One region of the Paenibacillus sp. FSL R7-269 genome, then DNA from elsewhere that is predicted to be linked to it. Evidence: a T-box and tRNA genes for the amino acid it is inferred to sense, from the RefSeq annotation. Region 1 holds a T-box; the other holds one or more tRNA genes.
The links. A T-box is a leader RNA that pairs with one kind of tRNA and senses whether it is charged. The one in region 1 lies ahead of C162_RS30905 (alanine--tRNA ligase), so its partner is inferred to be a tRNA-Ala.
Positions count from the first base shown of each region.

Region 2: it has a tRNA-Ala gene. The T-box ahead of C162_RS30905 (alanine--tRNA ligase) is inferred to sense a tRNA for this amino acid. The anticodon was not compared.

Region 1 is NZ_ASPS01000110.1:13,576-25,956, forward strand. It holds gene C162_RS30880 (M4 family metallopeptidase) at 1-1,473, opposite strand, end outside; gene C162_RS30885 (aldo/keto reductase) at 1,854-2,798, shown strand; gene C162_RS30890 (MerR family transcriptional regulator) at 2,821-3,228, shown strand; gene lpdA (dihydrolipoyl dehydrogenase) at 3,372-4,748, opposite strand; gene C162_RS30900 (TetR/AcrR family transcriptional regulator) at 4,913-5,494, shown strand; T-box leader at 5,548-5,791, shown strand; gene C162_RS30905 (alanine--tRNA ligase) at 5,861-7,732, shown strand; gene C162_RS30910 (GNAT family N-acetyltransferase) at 7,984-8,439, shown strand; gene C162_RS30915 (GntR family transcriptional regulator) at 8,633-9,034, shown strand; gene C162_RS30920 (DUF5808 domain-containing protein) at 9,031-10,107, shown strand; gene C162_RS30925 (serine hydrolase domain-containing protein) at 10,134-12,188, shown strand.
Region 2 is NZ_ASPS01000035.1:32,199-44,579, forward strand. It holds gene polA (DNA polymerase I) at 1-449, shown strand, start outside; gene mutM (DNA-formamidopyrimidine glycosylase) at 501-1,343, shown strand; gene C162_RS17340 (manganese efflux pump) at 1,543-2,259, shown strand; gene coaE (dephospho-CoA kinase) at 2,269-2,865, shown strand; gene C162_RS17350 (lytic transglycosylase domain-containing protein) at 2,865-3,428, shown strand; gene C162_RS17355 (alpha/beta-type small acid-soluble spore protein) at 3,537-3,755, opposite strand; gene nrdR (transcriptional regulator NrdR) at 3,921-4,397, shown strand; tRNA gene C162_RS17365 (tRNA-Lys) at 4,593-4,665, opposite strand; tRNA gene C162_RS17370 (tRNA-Ala) at 4,672-4,746, opposite strand; gene C162_RS17375 (recombinase family protein) at 4,867-6,546, shown strand; gene C162_RS17380 (GNAT family N-acetyltransferase) at 6,549-6,905, opposite strand; gene C162_RS17385 (MurR/RpiR family transcriptional regulator) at 7,109-7,888, opposite strand; gene C162_RS17390 (FAD-dependent oxidoreductase) at 8,017-10,056, opposite strand; gene C162_RS34430 (Ig-like domain-containing protein) at 10,593-12,381, shown strand, end outside.

The sequences.
Region 1 (12,381 bases):
ATATACAAGTGCATTGTAATAGATTTGAACGGCATCCTCACGGCCAATACCGGTGACCGTTACACCGTTAAACGTACCGCCTTGAGCAGCGAGATAGAAAGCTTTGTTATTAATGCCGCTATTCGTATGCACACCGCCTTCGTCACTGGTACCGGTATAACGGTCGCTGTATTTGTCAGGCTGGCCGTACAATGGCGGATTAGCCAGTGAGCGGAGCGCGTCACCCGCAACGCCCGGTGTATATATTTTATCACCGATCAGCCAGTTCGCACCTTCAATTGAATTTCCGATGATGTCGGAGAAGGACTCATTGAGTGCCCCAGGTTCTCCGTAGTATTCAAGATTGGATGTTTTCTCCGTCACACCATGCGTTAACTCGTGGCCTATCACGTCCAAATCACCGGACAGCAGTGTAAAGGTAGACCCATCTCCATCACCAAAAACAATCTGTGCACCATTCCAAAATGCGTTGTTATAAGAAGTATAGTAATGAACGGTCGAACGAATCTGCAGTCCTTTATTGTCCAGGCTGTTGCGGCCGAAATGCTGGAGATAATAATCATAGGTTCTCTCAGCATAAGTGTGGGCATCAACCGCGGCTTTGTCTGTCCAGACATTGTTAGTGCTGGTTAAGAGCGTCCCCGGAAGAGAGGTCTTGTTCTTGGCGGTATAGGTCACAATGCCCTTGCCGCGGGTGCTGTCATAGAGCTGGTAGGTTGAACCCGAGAGGCGTGTCTCGAACGTTTTGGTATCTCCAAAAACTCCAGTGCCCGTACCCGTCAGGTTCTCTAAGATGTTATATTTGAACAGTACGCTGCCATTCTCCGCAGAAATGAAGTACCGTATCCGCAAAGGCTCGGGTTCCAGAACGTTCACTTCTGTTTTATAGACTAATTGAGGTTCTCCATCAACGATAAAATAGTACAAATCCGCTGTAGGAGTAACTTGGGGCTCACCAAGTGGTCCATGTTCCAGCGTGGCATCCTGACCGGCTGCCAGAATGGCATCTGCTCCGGATATGGTTTGGAGTTGAATCAGCGGCTGCGGAATGGTCTGGTATACATCCTCAACTACACTTCCCAGCAGAGAGGTAACATTGCCGGCTTTGTCGATATGCAGGGTCTGATCGGCTCCATATACCGGTATCCCTGAGATATACTGGCTTAACCGGTAATGCTGGCTGCCGGTCTTGCTGTTTGCTTCTTGCTCTGTAATTTTAAATTTCCCCCGAATATCCTCCTTAGCCGAAAGATGCAGGTTCCCTTTAACACTTTCAAGATATCCCCATACTTTGTCCTCAGAAGCGGAGTCTGCAGGGGTTTTCCAGACTTGGTCCGTAATCGAAATAGGGGAAGAGCCTGAGAAGAGCTCTACAGGATTATTACGCTCATTGTTTTCAGCGGCACTGCCCACCGAGGCAAAGGACCCAAGTGCTACAACACCTGCAAGAAGTGAAGCTACAGTCTTTTTCATAATTAGTACTCCTCCGATCAAATTGGTTGGTTTAAAGTTGTGCCTGTGCACTTTCTCAAGCTGCGATCTGGGGTGCAAAGACTAGGGCGGCTAACAACCTTAATGTACGGAGGGAGAGTGTGGAGACGGCAAGACCCCTTTCGTGAAATTTACAACTACATCCTTGTTCACAGATCCTCAAATTGGATATTTTTGTTATGAATGTAATTATAATGTTTTCAGTATATTCAGGTTTTTGGATATCAACTATGATCAGAATCACAATTATGGAGTTATGGAGTTTTGGAGTATTGACTTAGAGTGCACTTAAACTCTTATACTGGTCACGTACGATGCAAGCAAGCGAAAGTTCATTCAGTTTGTTAAAGGGAGGAAATCGTGTGAAGCATTTTCCGTTGGGGAATACCGGATTGCTGGTAAGTGCTTATTCTTTAGGCTGTCTGAATTTTGGATCGCGAACCGACAAAAAAAACTCATTCCAGTTGCTGGATCATTTTTTTGAGGCAGGTGGAAACTTTCTGGATACAGCCAATAATTATGCGATATGGAACGAAGGCTGTGTTGGCGGAGAAAGCGAGTCTTTGCTTGGCGAATGGATGAAAGAAAGAAAAAACAGACATCAGATCATTTTGGCCACCAAAGTGGGAGCGAAACCGGTAGTGCCGAAAAGCGAAAAAATGGAAGGCTTAGGCCGCCAAGCGATTGAAAAGGAAATCGACGAAAGTTTGCTGAGGCTAGGAACAGATTATGTAGATTTGTACTATGCTCATGTTGACGATAACGAAACTGAACTCGAGGAAACCTTGGAGACCTTTGATTCCTTGGTCAAAGCCGGCAAAGTAAGAGCTATAGGCTGCAGTAATTACCGGCTGTCCAGGCTCCTTGAAGCCAAGGCAATCAGTAAGTCAAAAGGATGGGCGTCCTATTGCTGCATCCAGCAGCGATATACGTATTTGCAGCCTAGAGCGGAAGCGGATTTCGGAGTGCAGGTCAGTGCGGATGAGGATTTACTTGCTTACTGCAGTCAACACGATGATTTTACGCTCTTGGCTTATTCCCCCCTCCTTGGAGGCGTATACAACAAAAAGGAAGCTGTCTTACCCGATGCATATCAGAGAGAGGATCAGACGATCCGATTGCATACTCTAAGGAAGGTTGCTGGAGAGCTGGGAGCGACTCCGAATCAGCTTATCCTTGCTTGGATGCTGCACAATCACCCGCGAGCTCTTCCAATTGTTGCTGCAAGCGGTCTAACGCAATTGGAAGAGAATTTAGGGGCACTTAAGCTCCATATTAGCTCAGAACAGCTTGATCAATTGAACTGATGTTGAAAGGAGCGTATTCGTTATGACCGGTAGAGAACTGACCATTCAGCAGGCAGCTGAAATGACGGGGTTAAGCGTACATACCCTCCGTTATTACGAAAGGATCGGTCTGATGGACCCCATCCCCCGTGCCGGGAATGGTCATCGGATATATCGGGAGCATGATTCAGAATGGATTATATTACTCGCAAAACTTAAGACTACAGGAATGCCGATCGCTCTTATGCAACAGTTCGCTGATATGATGCGGCTTGGCAATGATGGCATTCCCAAGCGCAGGAAACTTCTAGAAGAGCATGAGCGGAAATTAATCGAGCAGGTTCAAACGATTCAGCAGACTTTGGATATTCTGCGGGGTAAAATTGACTACTACCGTTCTTGGGAAGATGATATCACGCGAGAGGAAGCCAGTTTGAAGTCAGCTCGATGACCAGTCCAGCAGCGAGCTCTATTGATGGTGCGTGGCACGAAGCTGAAGATGCTGTACGCAGCCGGCTAAAGGTCCGGCTGCGTTTTGTTCGCCAACATACCGGAGAATGAACGTTTAGTTTCTTTTGAAATCAGTTTCGTTTGTTATAGCCTCCGTTGGGCCTGTTCAGCGGCCTCCATGACAATTTCACCTAACGTTGGATGCGGGTGGATGGTCATGGCTATATCTTCTACGGTTGCTCCCATCTCAATCGCAAGGGAAAGCTCCGATATAAGCGTAGATGCTTCAGCGCCTACAATCTGTGCACCTAATACAAGTCCAGACGCAGCATGAGCAACAATTTTGACAAATCCTTCGGTTTCCTTCAGAGCCAGCGCACGGCCGTTAATAGAGAAAATAGATTTTCCAACGATAACAGGAATGGATTTGTGTTTACAATCCGTTTCGCTAAGACCAACGCTCGTAATCTCCGGGTGAGAAAACACAACCAGCGGAAGAGCTTTGTAGTCGATGACAGAGGGTTTACCCGCAATCGCTTCTGCTGCAATTTTTGCTTCATATGAAGCTTTATGGGCCAAGGCAGGGCCTTGAACAATATCTCCAATGGAATAGATATTCGGAATGGATGTTCTGCACTGCTTGTCAATCTCGATCAAGCCTTGCGGAGTAGGGGACAAACCAATCTTTTCAAGACCCAAGGTTCCATCTGTATTCGGTTTCCTGCCAACCGTAATTAATGCATATTCAGCTTGAACAACATGGTGTTGATCCTGACGCATATATTGTAGATCAATGTGACTCGTATATGGGGCTGCTCCTGTAACCTTAGCTTCCGTTAGGATTGTTATCCCGTCCTTCTTCAGTTGACGAACGACAGGTGCAATAAGCTCTGCTTCAAATCCGGGTAAAATCTGTTCACCCCCCTCGAGTATCGTAACTGTGGTTCCAAATCTCGCAAACATCTGCCCCAGTTCCACACCAATATAACCGCCGCCAACTACAACGAGGCTCTTAGGAATGTCGGCCAGCGATAGCGCCTCCGTGGATGAAAGAATCCGTCCGCCGAAAGGAAGCGCGCTGATTTCAATCGGACGGGAACCGGTTGCCAGGATGAGATGCTTAAAGCCCATTCGGCGCTCAATCTGTTCATTGTGATGAATTTCAACGGTATTCGCATCTATCAAGCTGGCTTCTCCTTCAATAAGAGTCACACCTGCCGATTTAAGCAAAAACCGAACCCCTCCAGACTGCTTATCCACCACAGCTTGCTTAAACAACTGAGCCTCCTGAAAAGAAGAAGCTTCGTCAACAGCATACCAGTGTCTACGCAAATGAATACGCTCCGCTTCAGCAATCAGCGCTTTGGACGGAATACAGCCTACATGCGTACATACCCCTCCGATCTGGTGGCGTTCCACAAGGACTGTTGTCATGCCCAGTTGTGACGAACGTAATGCAGCCACATAACCGCCAGGCCCCGATCCAATAACCAGGGTATCTACAGCTTCTAATGAGTTCATGATGGGTACCTCCAAGTTATAATATGTTAATCATAATATATTATAGTCATCATATTTTAGAAGAGTCAACACTCCATTACCAATTGACATTAAATAATATGATAACTATAATATTTCAAAAGACATTCAATAGATACAGACTTATACAAAGGGGAGGGAGCAGGATGCCTTATCCAAAAGGGCACAAGCTCAAAGTTCGGAACCATATCATTGCCAGCGCAGCCAAAGCATTTCGCACCCACGGCGTGCGGAATATCAGTCTTCCACATATTATGAAAGGTGCTGGACTGACGCACGGAGGATTTTACTCCCATTTTGAAAATAAAGATCAGCTTGTGATGGAGACCTGTCATTTCGCCATTAGTGACACCATTGAAATGCTGCAGAGAATTGCAGACCATAACAAAAACGAAAATCAGACGCCGATTGAGGCCGTCATTGATTTTTACTTAAGCCCCCTGCATCGGGATCAGACGGAAGCCGGTTGTATCTTACCTGCTTTATCGGGGGAGATCTCCCAGCTATCGGCAGATATCAGGCAAGCATACACACAAGAGCTGCAACGTTTCATCGCGTTTATTATAAATATGGCTGAGATCGATCCCTCTAATGGTTATGCATTGGTAAGCAGTATGGTGGGTACCGTTGCACTGGCACGGGCAGTTAGTGATGCGAAGCTCAGTGATGCTTTGTTACAGGCCAGTCGTATGCAGGCTAAGCAGATGGTAAACGCCGGCTCCAGGTAACTCATTAATTGACGAAGCAAGCGGATTGTGCTAGCATTGCTTTAACTTAAAACGAAAAGGCTATGATGAGAAATAGTAACTATTAAGGATCTCACAGAGAGAAGATGGTTGGTGCGAATCTTCATTGATCTAATAGTGAAGCAGTCTCGGAGCTGTGGACCGAACAGAGGAATCTTAGTAGGCTTCAACGGAGTTCCACCGTTATTCAGGAAACAGTATCGGAGAAATCCCGTACTGATAGAGCGCAGAGCAATCTGAAGTTAGGTGGTAACACGGACATAATCGTTCGCCCTAAGTTGACAAGAAACATGTCAGCTTAGGGCTTTTTTGTTTTAAGCATAAATAATATTGGATGGAGGTATTAGAATGACACCAGATGAGTTGAGACAATCGTATGTAGATTTTATGAAAGGAATTGGGGCTAGCCAAGTGCCTTCTGCCAGCTTGTTACCAGAAAATGATCCCTCAACGTTGTTTACAGGAAGTGGCATGCAACCTATGGTTCCCTATTTATTGGGAGAAAAGCATCCGACAGGTAATGAGATTGCTAATATTCAGAAGTGCTTAAGGACAGTGGATATTGAGGAAGTAGGGGATACGTCGCATCTGACATTTTTCGAAATGATAGGCCGGTGGGAGTTCAAAGCCAACGAACATAACTATAGACAGAAGCAAATCGACGCTATTTGGCATTGGCAGATCATTGAATTAGGAATGGATCCGGGCAGGCTGTATATCAGTGCTTTCGCAGGAAGTGATGAACTGAATATACCTAAAGATACGGAAGCCATTGAGCTCTGGTCAGCAAAATTCAGATCCGTCGGGATAGACCCTATCATTGAAGATGATCCCTGGCAATACGGGGCATCTAGAGGCGGGAAAATATTCTTATACGATGAACAAGAAAACTGGTGGAGCCGGGCCGGAAGTCCGCTCCATATGCCGGTTGGTGAACCGGGTGGGCCTGATAGTGAAATGTTCTATGATCTTGAACCGGGCGGTGATTCACTGGACCATCCTGCTTCTGAAAGCGACAGATTCCTGGAAATTGGGAACAACGTATTTATGTGTTATACCAAAGGAGACACAGGATTTGTAAAAATGCAGAAGCCTAATCTGGATTATGGAGGCGGGTTAGAAAGGGTGGCAACAGCTCTTAATGGTGATAAGGATATTTATAATACGGCTTTCTTCCATAACCCCAAGAACAAATTGATGGAGCTAAGCGGTAAATCCTATACGGACGACTTAAAGTCCTTTAGAATCATACTGGATCATGTGAGAGCAGCTACTTTTCTCATTAATGACGGTGCGGAGCCAGCTAATAGTGATGCAGGATATATAACAAGAAGGCTATTAAGAAGGGCAATTCGTGCAGGTAAAAAAATAGGGATACAAGGAAGCTTTGTGGGGCAGTTGTCTGAAGTTTATATAGATGAAGCTACAGCTTATGAAGATTTAATCCGCAATAAAAGGAAAGTCATCGAAATAGTAAATAAGGAAGAGAATCTTTTCTATAGAACGTTACAGCAGGGAGAATTTGAAATACAGAAACATCTGAAGAATAAGGGGAAAGTATCGGGTGCAGATGCTTTTTATTTTTATGAAACTTATGGATTTCCCTTGGAGTTGACGGAAGAGTTCCTAACTGAAAGTGGATATAGCATGGAGGACAAGGCGTCTTATACAGAGGCGGCAAAGAAACATGCTGAAATGAGCAGAACGGCTTCTGCAGGTAAATTTAAAGGTGGGTTGGCTGAACATTCCGCAGAAACAACCGCGCTGCACACGGTATCTCATTTGTTGCTTGCTGGTTTAAGGGAAGTGCTAGGTGATCATGTCCACCAACAAGGAAGTAATATTACTTCCGAACGATTACGGTTTGACTTCAACCATGATGACAAACTTACACCGGAGCAAATAGCTGAGGTAGAAAAGTATGTGAATGATGCGATTGCCTCCAAAGCAGTTACCTCTATTTCAGAGCTGCCTAAGCTTGAAGCGAAAAAAAGTAATGTGGAGGGTAACTTTTGGGACAAATACCCGGATATCGTTAAGGTGTATACCATCCAGGATAACGAAGGCAACGTGTGGAGCCGGGAAGTATGCGGAGGACCTCATGTAGAAGATACCACAAACTTAGGAACGTTCCGTATTACAAAAGAACAATCTTCTGCTGCGGGAGTCAGAAGGATTAAAGGAGTAATCAACAGTCATTTCCAGAACGCGGAACAATAGCTGAGGTTGTCAAAAACAAACTACAATCAAAGCCGCTAAATGTAGCGGCTTTTTTGGTGTCCACCTAGTTTGCACGATAATGAGGATCGTCAACATTGGTATGCCAAAAGAATGCGTAGAGTGGTACTTAAATCATCCTCATTTGCAGTTATTATAATAGATTTGTCAGAAAACCTGCCATGGGTGTAATATGATATACAGTAGGATAACAGGTATAATTCATACTTAACATTAACTTAGGAGTGGTTGCAGTGAAGATTCTTGTAGATGATTTGAGCAGGGCACAAGTGATTGGATTAATTGCAGAACATCTGCAAGGAATGGCAGAGGACTCTCCGCCAGAGAGTATACATGCCCTTAATCTGGACGGGTTGAAGCAGCCGGAAATTACCTTCTGGTGCGCTTGGGAGGATGAAGAGCTTCTGGGCTGCGGGGCGATCAAGGAACTAAACAAAGAGCATGCTGAGCTCAAATCCATGCGGACCGCTAGGAAGCATTTGCGCAAAGGTGTAGCCAGAACTATTCTTGCTCATATTATTGAAGTAGCCGTAAGACGCGGATACAAACGGATCAGCCTCGAGACTGGCTCCATGGATTCATTCATCCCCGCCCGCAAGCTGTATGAAGATTTCGGCTTCACGTATTGTGAGCCGTTTGCAGATTATATCCCGGACCCGAATAGCAGATTTATGACGAAGGAACTGTAGTTTATTATATAACACTTGAAGAACAGCATTCTGCAGTTACAGAGGATGCTGTTTTTTGGCGTGTATACGCAATCCCTTCTACCCAGAAAGGGACCCATACTAGAAAATATGGAATTATCTTCATCTTTAACTTGATTAGTATTATTATATTTGTTATATATGTAATATAACATATAAAGAAGGAGGGTTATTCGTGTTCATAGAGCTTGATCTGCAATCGGAAACCCCCATCTATACACAACTGGTTGACCAAATCGTTGAAGGGATCGCCTCTGGCGAGCTGAAGCCCGGCGATTCGCTTCCGTCGATTCGGAGCCTGGCCGAGGACCTCGGGATCAATCTCCATACCGTCAATAAAGCCTACAATTTGCTCAAGCAGGAGGGCTTGCTTCAAGTGAACAGGAAGACGGGCGTTATTGTTCAGCCGGGCGGGATGCCTGGTGTGACAGAGGTGTTCGCGGAGAAGCTCCGGCGGCAGCTGCGGTCTCTTGCTGCTGCAGCTGCGGTACGGGGCATGGCGGAAGAGGTATTCGCACAAGAGAGCAGATCGGTGTACCAGGATATAATCAGGATTCGCGGAGGGGAACAACATTGACACAAGAACCGATGGTTATTATTTTCGGCAGTTATTTGATGATTACTATGATGCTCAGCTTACAGGCCTATCGCGGATTAAGGACCTTTCTGTTCGGCATTGCTCTGCCGGAAGAGGTACTGAATGACCCATCCATCCGTGCCATTCGCCGGAATTACGCTTTGCTTACCAGTGGTTTTGCGGTCGTCATCGGGTGGGCTTGCTTGTTATGGCTGCGCCATCAACCGGCCCGGGGTCTCCTGATTTTGACAACATCCATCTTGCTTTTAATGTTTGCTTCATCCTTCGCAGTTTGGCTCAGCCGGATGTCCGTGCTACGCTTGAAGACTGCCAGAGGTTGGCAGGTTGACGTGGAAACGAAGCGCACTGCAAGTCTCAAACTCAGCCGGATGCATAGTCCGGTGCTACGCACTTGGTGGTATTCGGCAAATGCTGCCGTTATGGCGCTATGCATCTTCTTTGCTATTGCAAGATGGGATACGATTCCGCAATTGTTGATTCTCGGAAATTTCCACTTCAACAAATCCGTGTGGACCGTGTTCATGCTGAACAGTGTGCAAGCGCTGAATATCACCGTGTTCGTCTGCTGCAATCTACTGATCAGCCGTGCCAGAACATCGCTGGATCCCCAAGACCGGGAAGGTTCGCTGCAAAAACAGTTGAAGCTCAAGAAAATCCATTCACTCTTAGCTTGGGGAGCCTCACTTCTAATGGTTGTATTCTATGGAGTAGCGCAAGCCATAGCGTTGTACGGCTGGAGGGGCAATCTGCTTTTTCTCTCCGGCATGGCGCTCTGCACATTGCTTTTCGTGGCACTAATCGGCGTAATACTTTACATACGGATCAAGGGTATGGATCAGCTAAGAGATGTTCCATCGTTGGAGGAAAGACACTGGAAGTGGCTCGGCCTCTTTTACGTGAATCCTGAAGATCCGGCGTTGATGATTCCTAACAATCACGGTTTCGGCTGGGCGATCAATATGGCCAATCCGCGCAGTAAGATCATAGCCGCCGCGATTATAGCTGTTCCGATAATCGAAACTATACTAGTTTTTCCTTTATTCAATAAATGAAGAATTATCGTGAAGGGAAAGTTCAAATGCTAAGAAACCGTTGGATAAATGTAGCTATGCTATTGTTGTGTCTGCTTCTGCTGTTAACCGCCTGCAACGACAAGCCACCTGTGGAACTCACCCTGAAAGCTGCACAGGAGAAAGCAACTCTCCTCACAAATACGTACGACACGAACAGCGTGCAATACGCCCTTATCGATCATGGCCGCATCACCGTATCCGGCCAAGCCGGCAAGAATGATGAGGAGGGACAGAGGCCGCTCACGAAAGACACGATGTACGGAATCGGCTCAACCAGTAAAATGTTTACCACGGTTGCCGTTATGCAACTGGTCGAGCAAGGGAATATCGGTCTCGACACACCGGTCGTCCAGTATGTCCCCGAGTTTACGATGAAGGATGAACGTTACAATCAGATTACACCGCGTATGTTGCTGAATCATTCCTCCGGTTTACAGGGTTCCTCGTATACTAACGCCTTTTTATTCAATGATAAAGATACTCACGCCTACGACACACTGCTGGAACAACTAGCCGGTGAGACCTTAAAGGCTGATCCGGGTGCTTATTCAGTGTACTGCAATGACGGCTTTTCACTTGCCCAGATTGTGGTCGAGCGCGTCAGCGGCATGGACTTCACCTCTTATATCCGTCGATATATTACGGAACCTCTAGGTATGGTTAATACGAAGACGCCGCTCGATTCTCCGGACGAAGCGAAGATGGCGGGGCTCTATTATCCTACCTATACAGGACAACTTCCTAACGAGACGGTCAACGTGATCGGAACCGGAGGCATTTATTCCACCGCGGAAGATTTGGTTCGTTTCTCACAAGTTTTCACAGGGGAAAAGGAAGAGGTCTTGTCTGGTAAATCGGCTGAGGCCGCAGCGCAAGACGAGTACAAGACGCCACTCTGGCCTGACGATGCGGACAACTCCATCGGATACGGTCTCGGCTGGGACAGCGTCGATCTCTATCCCTTCGGAGAATACGGAATGAAGGCACTGACCAAAGGCGGGGACACGGTTCTCTATCACACATCGCTCGTTGTGCTTCCCGAACAGGACATGGCGGCAGCTGTCGTCTCTTCCGGCGGAAGCAGTACATACGACCAGCTTCTGGCCAGCGAAATCTTGCTTCAGGCGCTGAAGGAGAACGGGACCCTTACGGAATTCAAGCCAGAGAAATCTTACGGTGTGCGGGTAAAGGCTGATATGCCGGAGTCCATGTTGCAATATGCGGGAATCTACGGCGCGACTGGTACAACAATGAACATCAAAATATCCACAGGCGGTGTCATGTCCATCACTTCGGAGCAGCCATCGGCTAATCCGAACCGGATGCTCAAATATTCGGCGGACGGCATGTTCCATAGTTCGGATGGAAAAGAGATGATCAGCTTTGTGACGGAGGAGAATGGACGCACTTACGAATGGATTCGACAATACGCTTCGGTGCCGGGTCTTGGGCAGGTAGCTATATCCATGTACAACGCTGAGAAGCTCAAGCCCCGAGATCTTCCGGCGCAGACCCGGGACGCATGGATGCAGCGCGACGGCAAGAAATATTATTTACTGAATGAGAAGTATACATCGCTCGGTTATTTGATGTTCCCGCCCACCCAATTGAACCTGTCTAACCAATTGCCGGGGTACGTATTGGATAAGCGAATAACCGGCCCGAATACGGCTGTCTCCGAATTGCAAATTCCGGGATCGAACGGACGGGATCTCTCAAATCTTACATTTTTTACACAAGACGGCGTTGAGTACTTGAATCATGGTGGATTCGTCTTAGTGAACGAGGACAACTTGAAGCCATTAAACTATGCTAAGAAGTCAACTGTTACGATTCCGCCTAGCGGATACGCCAGGTGGTATACGATAAGCGACAAAGACGAGGGCAAAATGCTTAAGGTGAGCGTATCCTCGAATGGTTCCTTCGCCGTTTATGATGACAAGGGGACATGCCTCTACTTCAGTGTCATCGGCGGCAAGGATCAGACCACGCTGCCTGCGGGAGGAACGATTGTTTTCGCCGGAGATGCTGGCACGAAGTTTGAGGTTTCCACGCAATAATATCGCATAATGGAAAATGGAAGATTTAAAATCCTTATCTGGGTTTCACTCCAATAACGGGCACTTTTTAATCTTTCAAACAATCTTAAAACAGGCCTTACACTTCGCCATGCATCAGTCTGTATAATAGAACTCTCTGAAACCTGCGCAAATTGCAGGTTTTTTTCGGTTGAGAAGAGGGAATGGCAATTTA
Region 2 (12,381 bases), on a different contig from region 1:
CGCGTAAGGAAGCGGCCCGGTTCATTGAGCAGTATTTTGAGGTGTTCCAGGGTGTCCGCCGTTACATGGATGATATCGTAGTCGAGGCCCGTAAGCAGGGGTATGTGACTACGCTGCTGGAACGCCGCCGTTACCTGCCGGAGATCAATGCGAAGAACTTCAATCTGCGTTCCTTCGCAGAACGTACGGCGATGAATACGCCGATCCAGGGAACCGCTGCGGATATTATCAAGCTGGCCATGGTTCATATGGATAAGGCACTGCATGAGCGCGGCCTGAAGAGCCGGATGCTGCTCCAGGTACACGATGAGTTAGTGTTCGAGGTGCCGGAGGAGGAGCTGGAGCAGATGAAGCTGCTGCTGCCCGAGGTGATGGCCGGAGCACTGCAGCTGTCTGTTCCGCTGAAGGCAGAGGTAAGTTTTGGGAGCAACTGGTACGAAGCGAAATAGGCTCCCCGCACATGGCAGATATCCGGTATAATGGAGTGGAGGTGAGCCATGATGCCGGAATTGCCGGAAGTCGAAACAGTCAGAAGAACACTTAATGAGTTAATTACAGGCAAGCAGATAGAGCATGTCACCGTCCGGCTGCCGCGGATTATTCAGCGCCCGGATGATATTCAGGCCTTTGCCCATATGCTGGCAGGTCATAGTGTGGTTACAGTTGAACGCAGAGGCAAGTTCCTGCGTTTCGTATTTGACGGGCTGGTGATGGTCTCACATCTTCGGATGGAGGGCCGTTACGGCGTGTACCGTAAGGGCGAGCTGCTGGACAAGCATACGCATGTTATTTTCCATTTCACAGATGGGACGGAGCTGCGTTATACGGATGTGCGCCAATTCGGGACGATGCATCTGTTCCAGCCGGGAGAGGATCTGCAGCTGAAGCCGCTGAACAAGCTGGGGCAGGAGCCGCTGGATGCCGATTTCACGCTGGAACGGTTCAAGGAGATTGTCGCGAAGCGGAGCACCAAGATCAAGCCGCTGCTGCTCAATCAGGAATATATAGTAGGCATCGGCAATATTTATGTAGATGAGTCCCTGCATCGTGCAGGAATCCACCCGGAGGAGACCGCGAAGTCCCTCACCGAGGATCAGCTGGCCAGACTGCACCATGCTATTGTCGCAACACTGACGGAAGCGGTGAATGCCGGAGGCTCCTCCGTGAAGTCGTATGTCAACGGCCAGGGGGAGAGCGGGAGTTACCAGGATCAGCACAAGATCTATGGACGCAAGGATCAGCCGTGTGCTACCTGCGGCACGCTGATTGAGAAGAGCGTGGTCGGCGGACGGGGAACGCATTATTGTCCCAGCTGCCAGCCCGTACCTGTACTGATTCTGTGATTTTTATTTAGAGTCAGCGCTGCGGTTAGAGCCCGTTTACGGGTTAGTTACACTTGAGTTATAACTGCTATGTATAAAGGCAGGCACTTACTGCCCGTCCCGCCCATATAATGTGTGAAGATTGCTGATTATGGCGAAACGGAGCTCCGGCTTGGATGCTTAATCCACCGGCTCCGGTTCTTCACGGGAGGGATTGCGGGTGCTGAGCCCATTGTTGTCTTTGCTGTTGCTTGCGTTTGCGCTTAGTCTGGATGGATTTGGTGTAGGTATTACATATGGACTGCGTAAAATGAAAATCCCCTTGCTCTCCATTATCATTATTTCGCTCTGTTCAGGGGTCGTCATTTATGGTTCTATGCAGGTCGGCGTGCTGCTGGCCAAGGTAGTCTCGCCGAATGCCGCTTCCAGTGTCGGAGCGGTTATTCTCGTCTTAATGGGCTGCTGGTCACTGTTTCAGATGCTGACGCAGAAGGAGCAGGAAGAGACTGCGCCAGCTGCCGCAGAGGATCATTCAGGATTAGAGACCATACTGGAGACGGCTGCTGCCGCACAGAATGCGGAAACGGTGCTGAAGCCGGCTGTATTCTCGCTGGAACTGCGCCATCTGGGCGTGGTGATACAGATTCTCCGCACACCGTCTTCCGCTGATATGGATGCCTCGGGGAGCATCTCCTCCATGGAAGCCATGATTCTGGGGATCGCGTTGTCGCTGGATGCCTTCGGAGCCGGCCTCGGTGCGGCACTGCTCGGATTCAGCCCGTGGTCCACCTCGCTGATGATCGCTGTATTCAGCGGAACCTTTTTGCTAATGGGAATGAAGACGGGACTTAGATTATCCGGCAGCTACTGGATGAAGCATGCGGCTGCGCTGCCCGCGATATTATTAATTGTAATGGGTATAATGAAGTTATTATGAGGTGAGTACATGATTATAGGCTTAACCGGAGGCATAGCTTCGGGAAAAAGCACCGTGTCTGCACTGTTTGTCCGCAAGGGAGCTGCACTGGTGGATGCCGATGTCATCGCCAGAGAGGTGATGCTCCCCGGACATCCGGTGCTGGCGGCAGCGGTGGAGGCTTTTGGAGACCGCATCCTGCTGCCTGACGGTTCGCTGGACCGGGCGGGTCTTGGTGAGATTGTCTTCCGGGACCCGGAGGCGCTCAAGACACTGAATAACCTGACCCATCCGGCAATCCGCAGGGAGATCAAGGACAGAATGTATGCGCTTGAGCAGGAGAATCCGCAGCGGCTGGTCATTGTCGACATTCCGCTGCTCTACGAATCAGAGCTGGATTCCTTGTTTGAGCAGATTATTGTGGTCTATGTTCCGAGAAGGGTGCAGTTAGCCCGCCTCATGGAGCGCAGCGGAATGAAGCTGGAGCAGGCTGAGGACCGGCTGAGGTCGCAGATGGATATTGAACTGAAGCGCAGGAAAGCGGATTATGTGATCGACAATAGCGGTGATCCGGAGTCTGCCGAGCTTCAGGTTGCCCGGCTGTGGGACAGGCTGGGCCTGATATGATGAAGTGGCTGCGCTCCAAAAGAGTCCTGCTGCTGCTGTTCATCGGCTTCACCGCGATCCTGTTTCTAGGCTCCAACTGGATGTCATGGTTTTATCCTATTCATTATAAAGCAGAGATCCGCCAGCACAGCCGGACGTATGAGATGGACCCGTTCCTGGTAGCATCCATTATCCGTGTGGAGACCAATTATAAGACCGGCCGCGAATCCAAAAAAGGCGCGCTGGGACTCATGCAGCTGATGCCGGATACCGCCAAGTGGGCGCTCGAAAAGGCCAAGCTTCCTGAGGTATCGCTGGAACGGCTAAAGGAAGAGCCCTCCTCCAACATTGAACTGGGCACTTGGTATTTGTCTACGCTCTCTAAGCAGTTCGACGGCAACCGTATAGCAGTTATAGCCGCCTATAATGCCGGACCCGGCAAGGTGCAGAGCTGGCTGGATGAAGGGCAGTGGGACGGAACAGAAGCCTCTGTGAAGGACATTCCGTTCGGTGAGACCCGGCATTACGTGCAGCGTGTGATTTATTATTATGATCAATACACCGAGCTCTACAGTGAGTTCTAGGGTGCTTGTTACTTCTGCTGCTATTATGTAAAAAGAAGCATCAAACGGCCGGAGGCCGTTCGATACTTCTTAGGCAAGCTTATGTCGTGTTTAGCAGGTTATTTGTACTTATTTGTACTGACCTGCCAATTGCTGTTCAGCCAGGGTTACAAGACGTTTAGTGATGTAACCACCGATCGAACCGTTTTCGTAAGAAGTTTTATTGCCTTGGTATCCGTCTGGGGAGAGGGTAATACCTAGTTCCTGGGCAACTTCATATTTCAGTTGTTCCAAGGCACCGCGTGAGTTTGGAGCTACCAGGTTATTGGAGTTGTTATTTTGGCTCATTGCTGTTCACCTCCTATCGGTTGGTAACTGTATTATGTGCCGGACATGTCAGATTCATAACAACAAATAAACGGTGTTTTCTGGAAATTAAATAATGCCCGCATAGCCCTTGTGTATCAATGGACCGGGCCTATCCATTCTAATGATGAGGAAGTGAAGAAGCTTATGAAATGCCCTTACTGTGACCACACCAATACCAAAGTCCTGGACTCGCGCCCGGCTAATGAGAATAAGTCCATCCGCCGCAGGCGGGAATGCGAGCTATGCAGCCGCCGTTTCACCACCTTCGAGATGATTGAAGAGACCCCGCTGATTGTGATCAAAAAAGGCGGCAGCCGTGAAGAGTTCAGCCGTGACAAAATCCTCCGCGGCCTGATCCGTGCCTGCGAGAAGCGTCCGGTCCCTGTAGAGCGCCTGGAGGTCATCGTATCCGAGGTGGAGAAAAGCCTGCGCGGCATCGCCCTCGCCGAGATCGAGAGCCGCCAGATCGGCGAGCTGGTCATGGAGCAGCTCTACCCTGTCGACGAGGTAGCGTACGTCCGCTTCGCGTCCGTGTATCGCCAGTTCAAGGACATTAACATGTTCATGAAGGAACTGAAAGGACTGCTGTCCAAGAACACGGAGGAGCTGGACGGGCTGTAAGCGGTTTAGGGAGGGTAAGCCCTCATTGGGGGGGGCTGGCTCTGGGGTTTACGGGACAGCCGCACAATGTACAAGGTACTTATTGGTGAATAAACCGATGGGTGCCTTTTTGTTGAATTGCTTATGAACGTATAGGATTAAGGGGCTTTAATTTGAACAAAAAAAAGACCCTGGTCAGGGTCTTTAAAAATGTGATGGACTCTCAGGGGCTCGAACCCTGGACAAATAGATTAAGAGTCTACTGCTCTACCAACTGAGCTAAGAGTCCATAGAATGGTGGAGAATAGGGGATTCGAACCCCTGACCTCTTCGCTGCCAGCGAAGCGTTCTCCCACTGAACTAATTCCCCATTCGTTTTTCTCACAAGAAATAATATATCATAAATATAATTCTCAGTCAACATTATTTACAAAAAGAATAATAAGGATAAAATATGGTAGTACATATGACTGATGGGAGGGCTTTCGGTATGGGGGATAAGAGACGGGTCGCAGCATTTTATAGAGTATCAACAAAGGGGCAGCTTGAAGGAAATGATATTCCTATGCAACGTAGGGCTTGTCAAGAGTTTATTAATAGTAAGGGTTGGGTGTTGGTAAAAGAGTTTACGGAGAAAGGCGTTTCTGGATATAAGACAGCGAATGAGGACAGAGATGAAATTCAACGTGCTAGATATGATGCGGAAAATAGTCACTTTGATGTATTGCTTTGTTTCATGTTCGACAGATTAGGAAGAAGGACATATGAAACTCCTCTGTTATTAAAATGGTTCAACTCAATGGGAATTGAAGTCTGGTCAGTAAAAGAAGGTCAACAAGAATTTACAGACGAAGGGCATGACATTACAAACTTCCTTAGATTCTGGCAATCGAATAACGAATCTCAAAAAACTTCGATGCGCGTTGATGAAAAACATACACAAATGGCCGAAGATGGTGTATTTAGAGGTGGCACTGCACCATTCGGATACCGGTTAACACCTTCAGGAATTAAAAATAAGAAAGGCAAAGAGCTGATGAAGCTGGAAATAAATAAAGAACAAGCTACTATCGTCAAACAGATGTTCAATATGGTGATAAAAGAGGGTTTTGGAAGTAATCGAATTGCTAAGTTTCTTAATGAAAATACAATCCCCACTTCTACCGGAGGTAAATGGAACACTGCTGCTGTGAACTTTATTCTTAGAAATCCTGTGTATAAAGGGTATCCGGCCTATGGGAAAAGAAAATCGGTTGAAGGGATTTTTGAGACTAAAGGTAAAGCAGAATGGACGATGCCCGAAAAACAACAACTTCAATTAGTAATTATCGATAAAGAAGATTTTGATAATATTCAATTGCTAAGAAGTTCTAGGTCGAAAGAACAAGTTAAAGACCATAATCGGGAACGAGTTAACACCTCGGTAGGCCCGCTTCTATTGGTCGGGTTTATAAAATGTGGTTATTGTGGCTCCCCTTTGACTACAACATATAATGCCAAAAAATACACTCTTGCTGATGGTACGATTAAAATGTGGAAACGGGCGGTTTATCGATGTTCTGGCAAAGCGTTAAGGAAGGTTGATTGCAAGGGGCAGACTATTTATGCACAAAATAAAATTGAAGATACTGTAGCTGATGTTGTTAATCAATATCTCGCATCTTTGAAAAAGATAGACTACATAGAATTTTCCAGAGGTTATGATCTAGAGGAGTATAAGGATATTAAAGAATTCCTTGATAAAAAAAATCAAGAGTTGGCAAGCGAATATGTTGAATTGAACTTACTTAAAAAGGAAGTGACAAAAAGTATTTTGGGAAAGAGTGCCTTCAAGCCAGAACTATTAAATGAAATGATTGAGGATAAAGAAAAGGAATTGCAAAAACTTGATCAGGAAGTCAGATCACTTGAGGAGCAACTTCAGACGAAAAAACTAGAATTAAGTGAAATTAAAGAATTGGCCAAAAATATTAGTGGGTGGAATTTAAAATATAATGAAGCTAGCCATGACCACAAAAAAGTTATGTTGAGATGGATCATTGAAAGGATAACAGTATTCAAAGATCAGATTGAAATTGAATTTAGGCCGGATATCACAAAGTTCTTATCGAGTGCCGGGAACGGTGCTATAGCTGAACTGAGGAAAAGAACGCATCGCTGGCATACATGAGGCTAGCGTTCTATTTCTTCATAAGACATAACTACGGTTTGAAAATAAGGCTTAAATCCAAGCTTTGTATAAAGCGCATTGGCTTTGTGGCTTGCTCTCAAGGTTGCTGTATGTACACCTTTGTTATGTAAATCATGGAGGGTTGTGAGGCACAGAGCGCTTGCAGCACCTTGATTTCGATACTGCTGCAGGGTGGATACAAACTCAATGGATGCCTGATTACCGGTCTGCATGGCAGCGGAGGTAGCTATGGGAACACCATCCAGGTAAGCAAGATAAAAAGATAGCTCGCTACGTGAAAGCCAAAATTCGTAATATGCCTGATTCAACATAGGCCAGCCATGCAGCGCCTCATTCACCACATCAATCCATAATGTAAATTCAGACGATGACGTAACCCTGTGTATATGTAGTCGCGGACTAGAATGTGGCCAGTTACGGGGTTGTTGCTAAATCTAACGTCATTGCATATGTTCTGCCAACGCCAGGGTATGCAGATATTGTTCCATTCCCTGAGTGATGCAATTCACATAATAATCGTGATTCATAAATGGCCTCCCCTCTATCTCTTCCCTAAGAGCAGCTTGTTCCGTAAGCGGAGTCCAATGTAATTGAGCAGCACCTGCATCAGCAGGCTGTCTACTTGTGTGCCGGTGCCTTCGTATTGCAGCGACAGGTCAACAATGTTCTCTATACCTTGTAATCTTACGTGAGCTATGCAGGCAGTCCGAGCGCCTTTTTCCTTAGCTCTCTTCAACTGTTGCACCTGATGAAGATTATACTGCGGCATATAGATCAAGCTGATGACGGCCGACTTTTCGTTCACACCGTCAACGGCATTGACTTGATAGTTGGGGTCGATGAACGCTTTGGTCTTTTTGCCCAGGAGCACCAGCTCGACCTGCAGCCGCCAGATCTCGGAATGCAAGGGAATGCCGATGAAAACGATCTCGTCACTGGATTCGATCATGGACAGCAGCGAAGTGATCGCCTGTTCATCCAGTTGGCTGGTGGTTGCCTTAATCTTCTCGGCCAGCAGCTCACCGTAGGCTACCGGATCTATGTCCTCTTCCTTCACTGCAGGATAGTATTTGCCGTCATATTGATATTGCAGAGGCGTCTGCTCATAGATCATCCGGAAGCTTGAGAAGTTGTCATAATACATCTGCCGCATGAAGCGGCTGACCGTAGAGACAGAGATGTGGTTGGACTCAGCGAATTCCTGTATGCTTGAAGTCTGAAGTCGGTTATAGTTCTCCAGCATAGTTTTGGCTACATCAAAGTAAATATCATCCTGATCATAGGTGTTATAGCACTCCAGCAGCGCGAGAATATCTAACATGATGCACAGACTCCCTTTATAGTTTTGCTTCATTATAATCCAAATCCAATTCAGGAGAATCAGCAAAAATCGCCCATACCGGGTAAAGGTAGGGCGATTTTTTAACAATTGTGCAATTCGTTGTCTAATTACTTATGCGAGTACCCCGCAGCATGGATACCGGCCAGCCGGCCGGAGGTATAGGCAAAGCCCAGTGTACCGCCTTCAAAATCAACATAAGCCTGTCCGTACATCCCGCCTGCATCAGCACCGGCGACGTAAAGTCCACGGATGGCCCGGCCGTCCGAATCGGTAGCTTCGATCTTCTCATTGATGCGTACGCCGCCCAGCGTTCCTAGGTTACGTCCGACATACTTAATGGCATAATAAGGACCTTGCTTGAGCGGAACCAGCCGCTTCGTGTCGGAGAAGAACATAGGGTCATTGCCCTGGGCAATGGCTGTATTGTACTGCTTGGCGGATGCGAGGAAGGTATCCTTGTCCACACCGATCTCTTGAGCCAGTACCTCCAGTGAATCTGCTCTGTGAACAACACCGGTATCTTTCATTGAATCCAGCAAAGGGGTGTAGTCCGTAGGTCTATTCTCATCTGCAAGAATAACATCTGTATCATTCGGTTCATTGAATTCCATGTAGAACTGGCGCTTGCCCTTCCATTTGGAGAAGTGGGGTTCGATGGCTGCCAGGCCCTTCTTCTTGATGGTGTTCAGCATGGCGGAGTCCAGAATCAGGAATTCCGTCTCTTTGGGCTGCATGTGAATCTCAGCGCCGTGTACAGCGAAGAGGGTAACCTTAGTCTCATCGGAAAAGCGCTGGCCCAGCGTATTCACTCTCAGGTTCGGGTACTCGCTGAACTTGGTCAGGCTGTACCAATCCTTGTTGATCGGGGCCAGTTTAGCGATCTCTTCCGGCGTAAAGATTTGCGCAAAATACTGGGTCGAGGTCATCCCGTATGGGTCTGCACCAACCTTCCAGGCCATCTGAATGCCGTCACCTGTATTTGTAGCAATCTGTCCCGGAGTGAACTTCTTGCCGAAATATTTCTCCATCATCTCGCTGTTGCCGCCGAAGCCGCCTGTTGCAATGACGACAGCCTTGGCGTTCACTTTGAGCTTGGAGCCATCCTCTTTCTTAGCCAGCACGCCGGTTACTGCACCGTTAGAGTCTGTCAGCAGCTCAGTCACCGGAGTGCTGAAGCGAACCTGTCCCGATTTGGCTTCAAAAGACTTGATCAGCTTGGTGATCGCTACTGTGCCGCCTTCCTGGTATCCGTGCAGCGTGGCAGGCATTCCGATATGCTCAAAGGCAAAGCCGGTACCGGCATCCACCAGGGTCATTTTGGCGCCGTTCGCATTCAGCCAGTCAACGGTTTTCCCTGCTTCATCAATGATGTTGCGGACCAGCAGCGAGTTCATGTAGCCATCGGAGGCTGCCATGTACTGGTCATAGAGCCATTGCTTGCTGACCGTTTGTTTTCTGTCCTTCTGCTGCTGGGAATCGGCTGCGAACATGCCTCCGGCCATAGTGCCGGCTCCCATAGGTGTAGCTGTCTTCTCCAGCAGTACGACGCTGGCTCCGCTGTCTTCGGCGGCAAGCGCCGCAGCTGTACCGGCAGCACCGGCGCCCACTACGGCCACATCAACTGTGATCTCTTCCACTTCCTTGTTCTCAGCAGTGGCTTTGGCCTGCTTCAAGACCGTCAGATCCCCGCCTGCCTGCTTGGCGCAATCCTCTACAGCCTCCAGAATCCCCTTGGTGGTCATAGATGCGCCGGAGACGGCATCGATTGCGAGGCTTTGCTCACTGATGATTTTTTCAGGAACAATCTTTAGCGGCCCTTGGGCAATGCCTTCTGTTTCATTCTGACTTAACACCTTTACGTCTTTAATAGCGTTATCAGTGAATTCTGTCTCAACCTCGATCGGGCCGTTCTTCCCGTTCCCCTTGGCTGTGTATTTCCCCGGCTTGAAGGAGAGTGCAGCGCTTTTATCGGAAGTGCCTGTCCCCGTGGTCTGGCTTGGGCTTGCCGCCGCTGGCTTCTGATCGTTCTCTACCGCTCCTTCGGCTGCCTTGTTCGACGCGTTGTTGCAGCCTACCATCGAGATCAGCAGAATCGTGATCACAACCAGCAGAATCCCTTTGTATCCCCAGTGTTTTTTTTGCATCATGCAGTTACCTCCCTAATGATCTACGAGGAAAAAGTCCTCTGCTTGAAGGTACCATGTAACACATTTCACATGGAGGTCTGACTCAGACCGATTTCAGTCTGATTTAGAAGGGTTAGGCTTGAGTGCCGATTGAATTCAATACAGAGGGAATGGTGCGGTGCGTGGAAGGCCTACTCCGAAGAAGAATTGATCGAGGCAATGACTCACCTCGCTTTTTATACAGGCTGGCCGCGTTCCGCATCGGCGATCCTGGTTGCCAAGGGATTTTTCGGGGAAATGTGAACACAATTGCGCATGTGAGCAAAAGCTCCGTGCGCTTTTTTTAGGTTTAGACATTTTTATTGATAAGAGGTTAGAAAATCACTGTTTTTTCATTTTTTTTAGAGCTATCCCCAATTAGGTCCTGATGAATCGGTTTTTGTCGAGAATTGTTAAGAGTTTGTTTAGAGCTGTCTGCTAGAATGGGCGCATATATGAAAATTTCTACTGCTCTGCAGCGGATGAAAAGTGATGAATGAACAAGGGGGAGCGATACATTGTTTAAGGGTAAGGGATTGAAAAAATATTTCTCGTTGCTACTCGTGATCAGCTTAGTTTGGACCGGGGCCTTTCCGGTATATGCAGGTTCAACAGACAACGGTGAGGCAAGCTGGGAGAATGTTGGTCCGCTGCCAGACAGCAGCAAAGTAAACGGAGTGGCTGTAGGCTCAAATATTTTAGTTACAGTCGGGGAAGGAGGAAGAATTGTTGCCGCAAGCGACCCTTCGACATGGGCAGTTCGTAATTCTGGTGTAACTGTAGATTTGAACGGTATTGTTCATACAGGGACGGATGGCAAATATGTTGCTGCAGGCAATGCTGGAACAGTTTTAGTGTCTACAGATAATGAGGATTGGACTTCCCGGAATACAGGCATCATTAACAACTTGAATGCCATCGCCTACGACGGCAAAGATAAATTAGTCGCAGTCGGCGATGCTGGAAAGATAATTACATCGATCGACGGCGGTAGCAATTGGACTGCATCATCCGTTGCAGGCGTTAATGTTAATCTGAATGGTATTGCCTATGGCAACAACAAGTTTGTTGCAGTGGGTGATAACGGTACAGTTTTAACTTCAGGAAATGGAACGACATGGGTAAAGGTAACGCGCAAAACAACCGATTACTCAAACCTTAACTTGAACGGAATTACCTTTGGCGGCGGGATCTTCGTAGCTGTCGGTGATTCTGGACTTATTGTTACCTCTCCGGAGGGTACTAAAGGCGCAGAGAAGATTCTTGAAGCTAATATAAATCTAAACGGTGTAGCTTTCGGAAACAGCGTGTTTATAGCTGCAGGAGATGGGGGGAAAGTGTTCTCCACTACCGATCTGTGGCGGACATGGAAGCCTGAGACTACAAACGCGACTACTAAGCTTAACGGCATCGTATTTTTCCGAGGTCTTAATCAATTTATTGCAGCGGGTGATTCCGGTGTGATCATTATGTCTTATGTCATTCCCAACATTCCGCGGGTTCTCAGTCTGAATCCAGGGAATGATGAGACAGATGTAGAAATAGATGCAAATCTCGAGATCATGTTTAATCAGCTGGTAGAGGCAGGAACTGAAAATATCCATATTTTTAAAGCTGCAGATCTGTCCTCTCCGGTTGAAACCATCCCGGCTGATGAGGCCAGCAGAGTAACATTAGATCCGGACACTAATGCGGTAACGATTAATCCGGGCATCAATTTTGATCCAGGGACGAAATATGCCGTTACAGTTGACGCGAATGCTTTTACTAACGGTGACAGTGGCAATGTAGCGATCGCAGCGGGTGAGTGGAGCTTCACGACTGTTGCTGGATCAGGAGATACGAAAGCTCCGACTGTTACCGGCTACTCTCCTGACCAGGGCGAAGCGGGAGTAGCGACTGATGCCCAACTGACACTAACTTTCGATGAGAATGTAACAACGGATAGCGGTAACATTCTGATTTATGACAGTACAGACGAAGGTAATCTAATGGTAATTCCGGTTAACTCAGAGAATGTTACGGTTAAGGATAAAGTGGTAACCATTGTTCCGTATGAAGATTTTAAATACAGTTCTACGTACTTTGTAAACATCGATGACGGAGCATTCAAAGATCTAGCAGAAAACTCTAACTCCTATACAGGTATCTCGGACAAGGACACCTGGCAGTTCACAACCGCCGAAGCGCCTGATACTACACCGCCGGTGGTGAGCAGTTATTATCCTGCAGATGGAGCGAAGGATGTAGAGATTGGCAACAACCTGACGCTTACTTTTAATGAGGATGTAATGAAGGGTGCGGGCC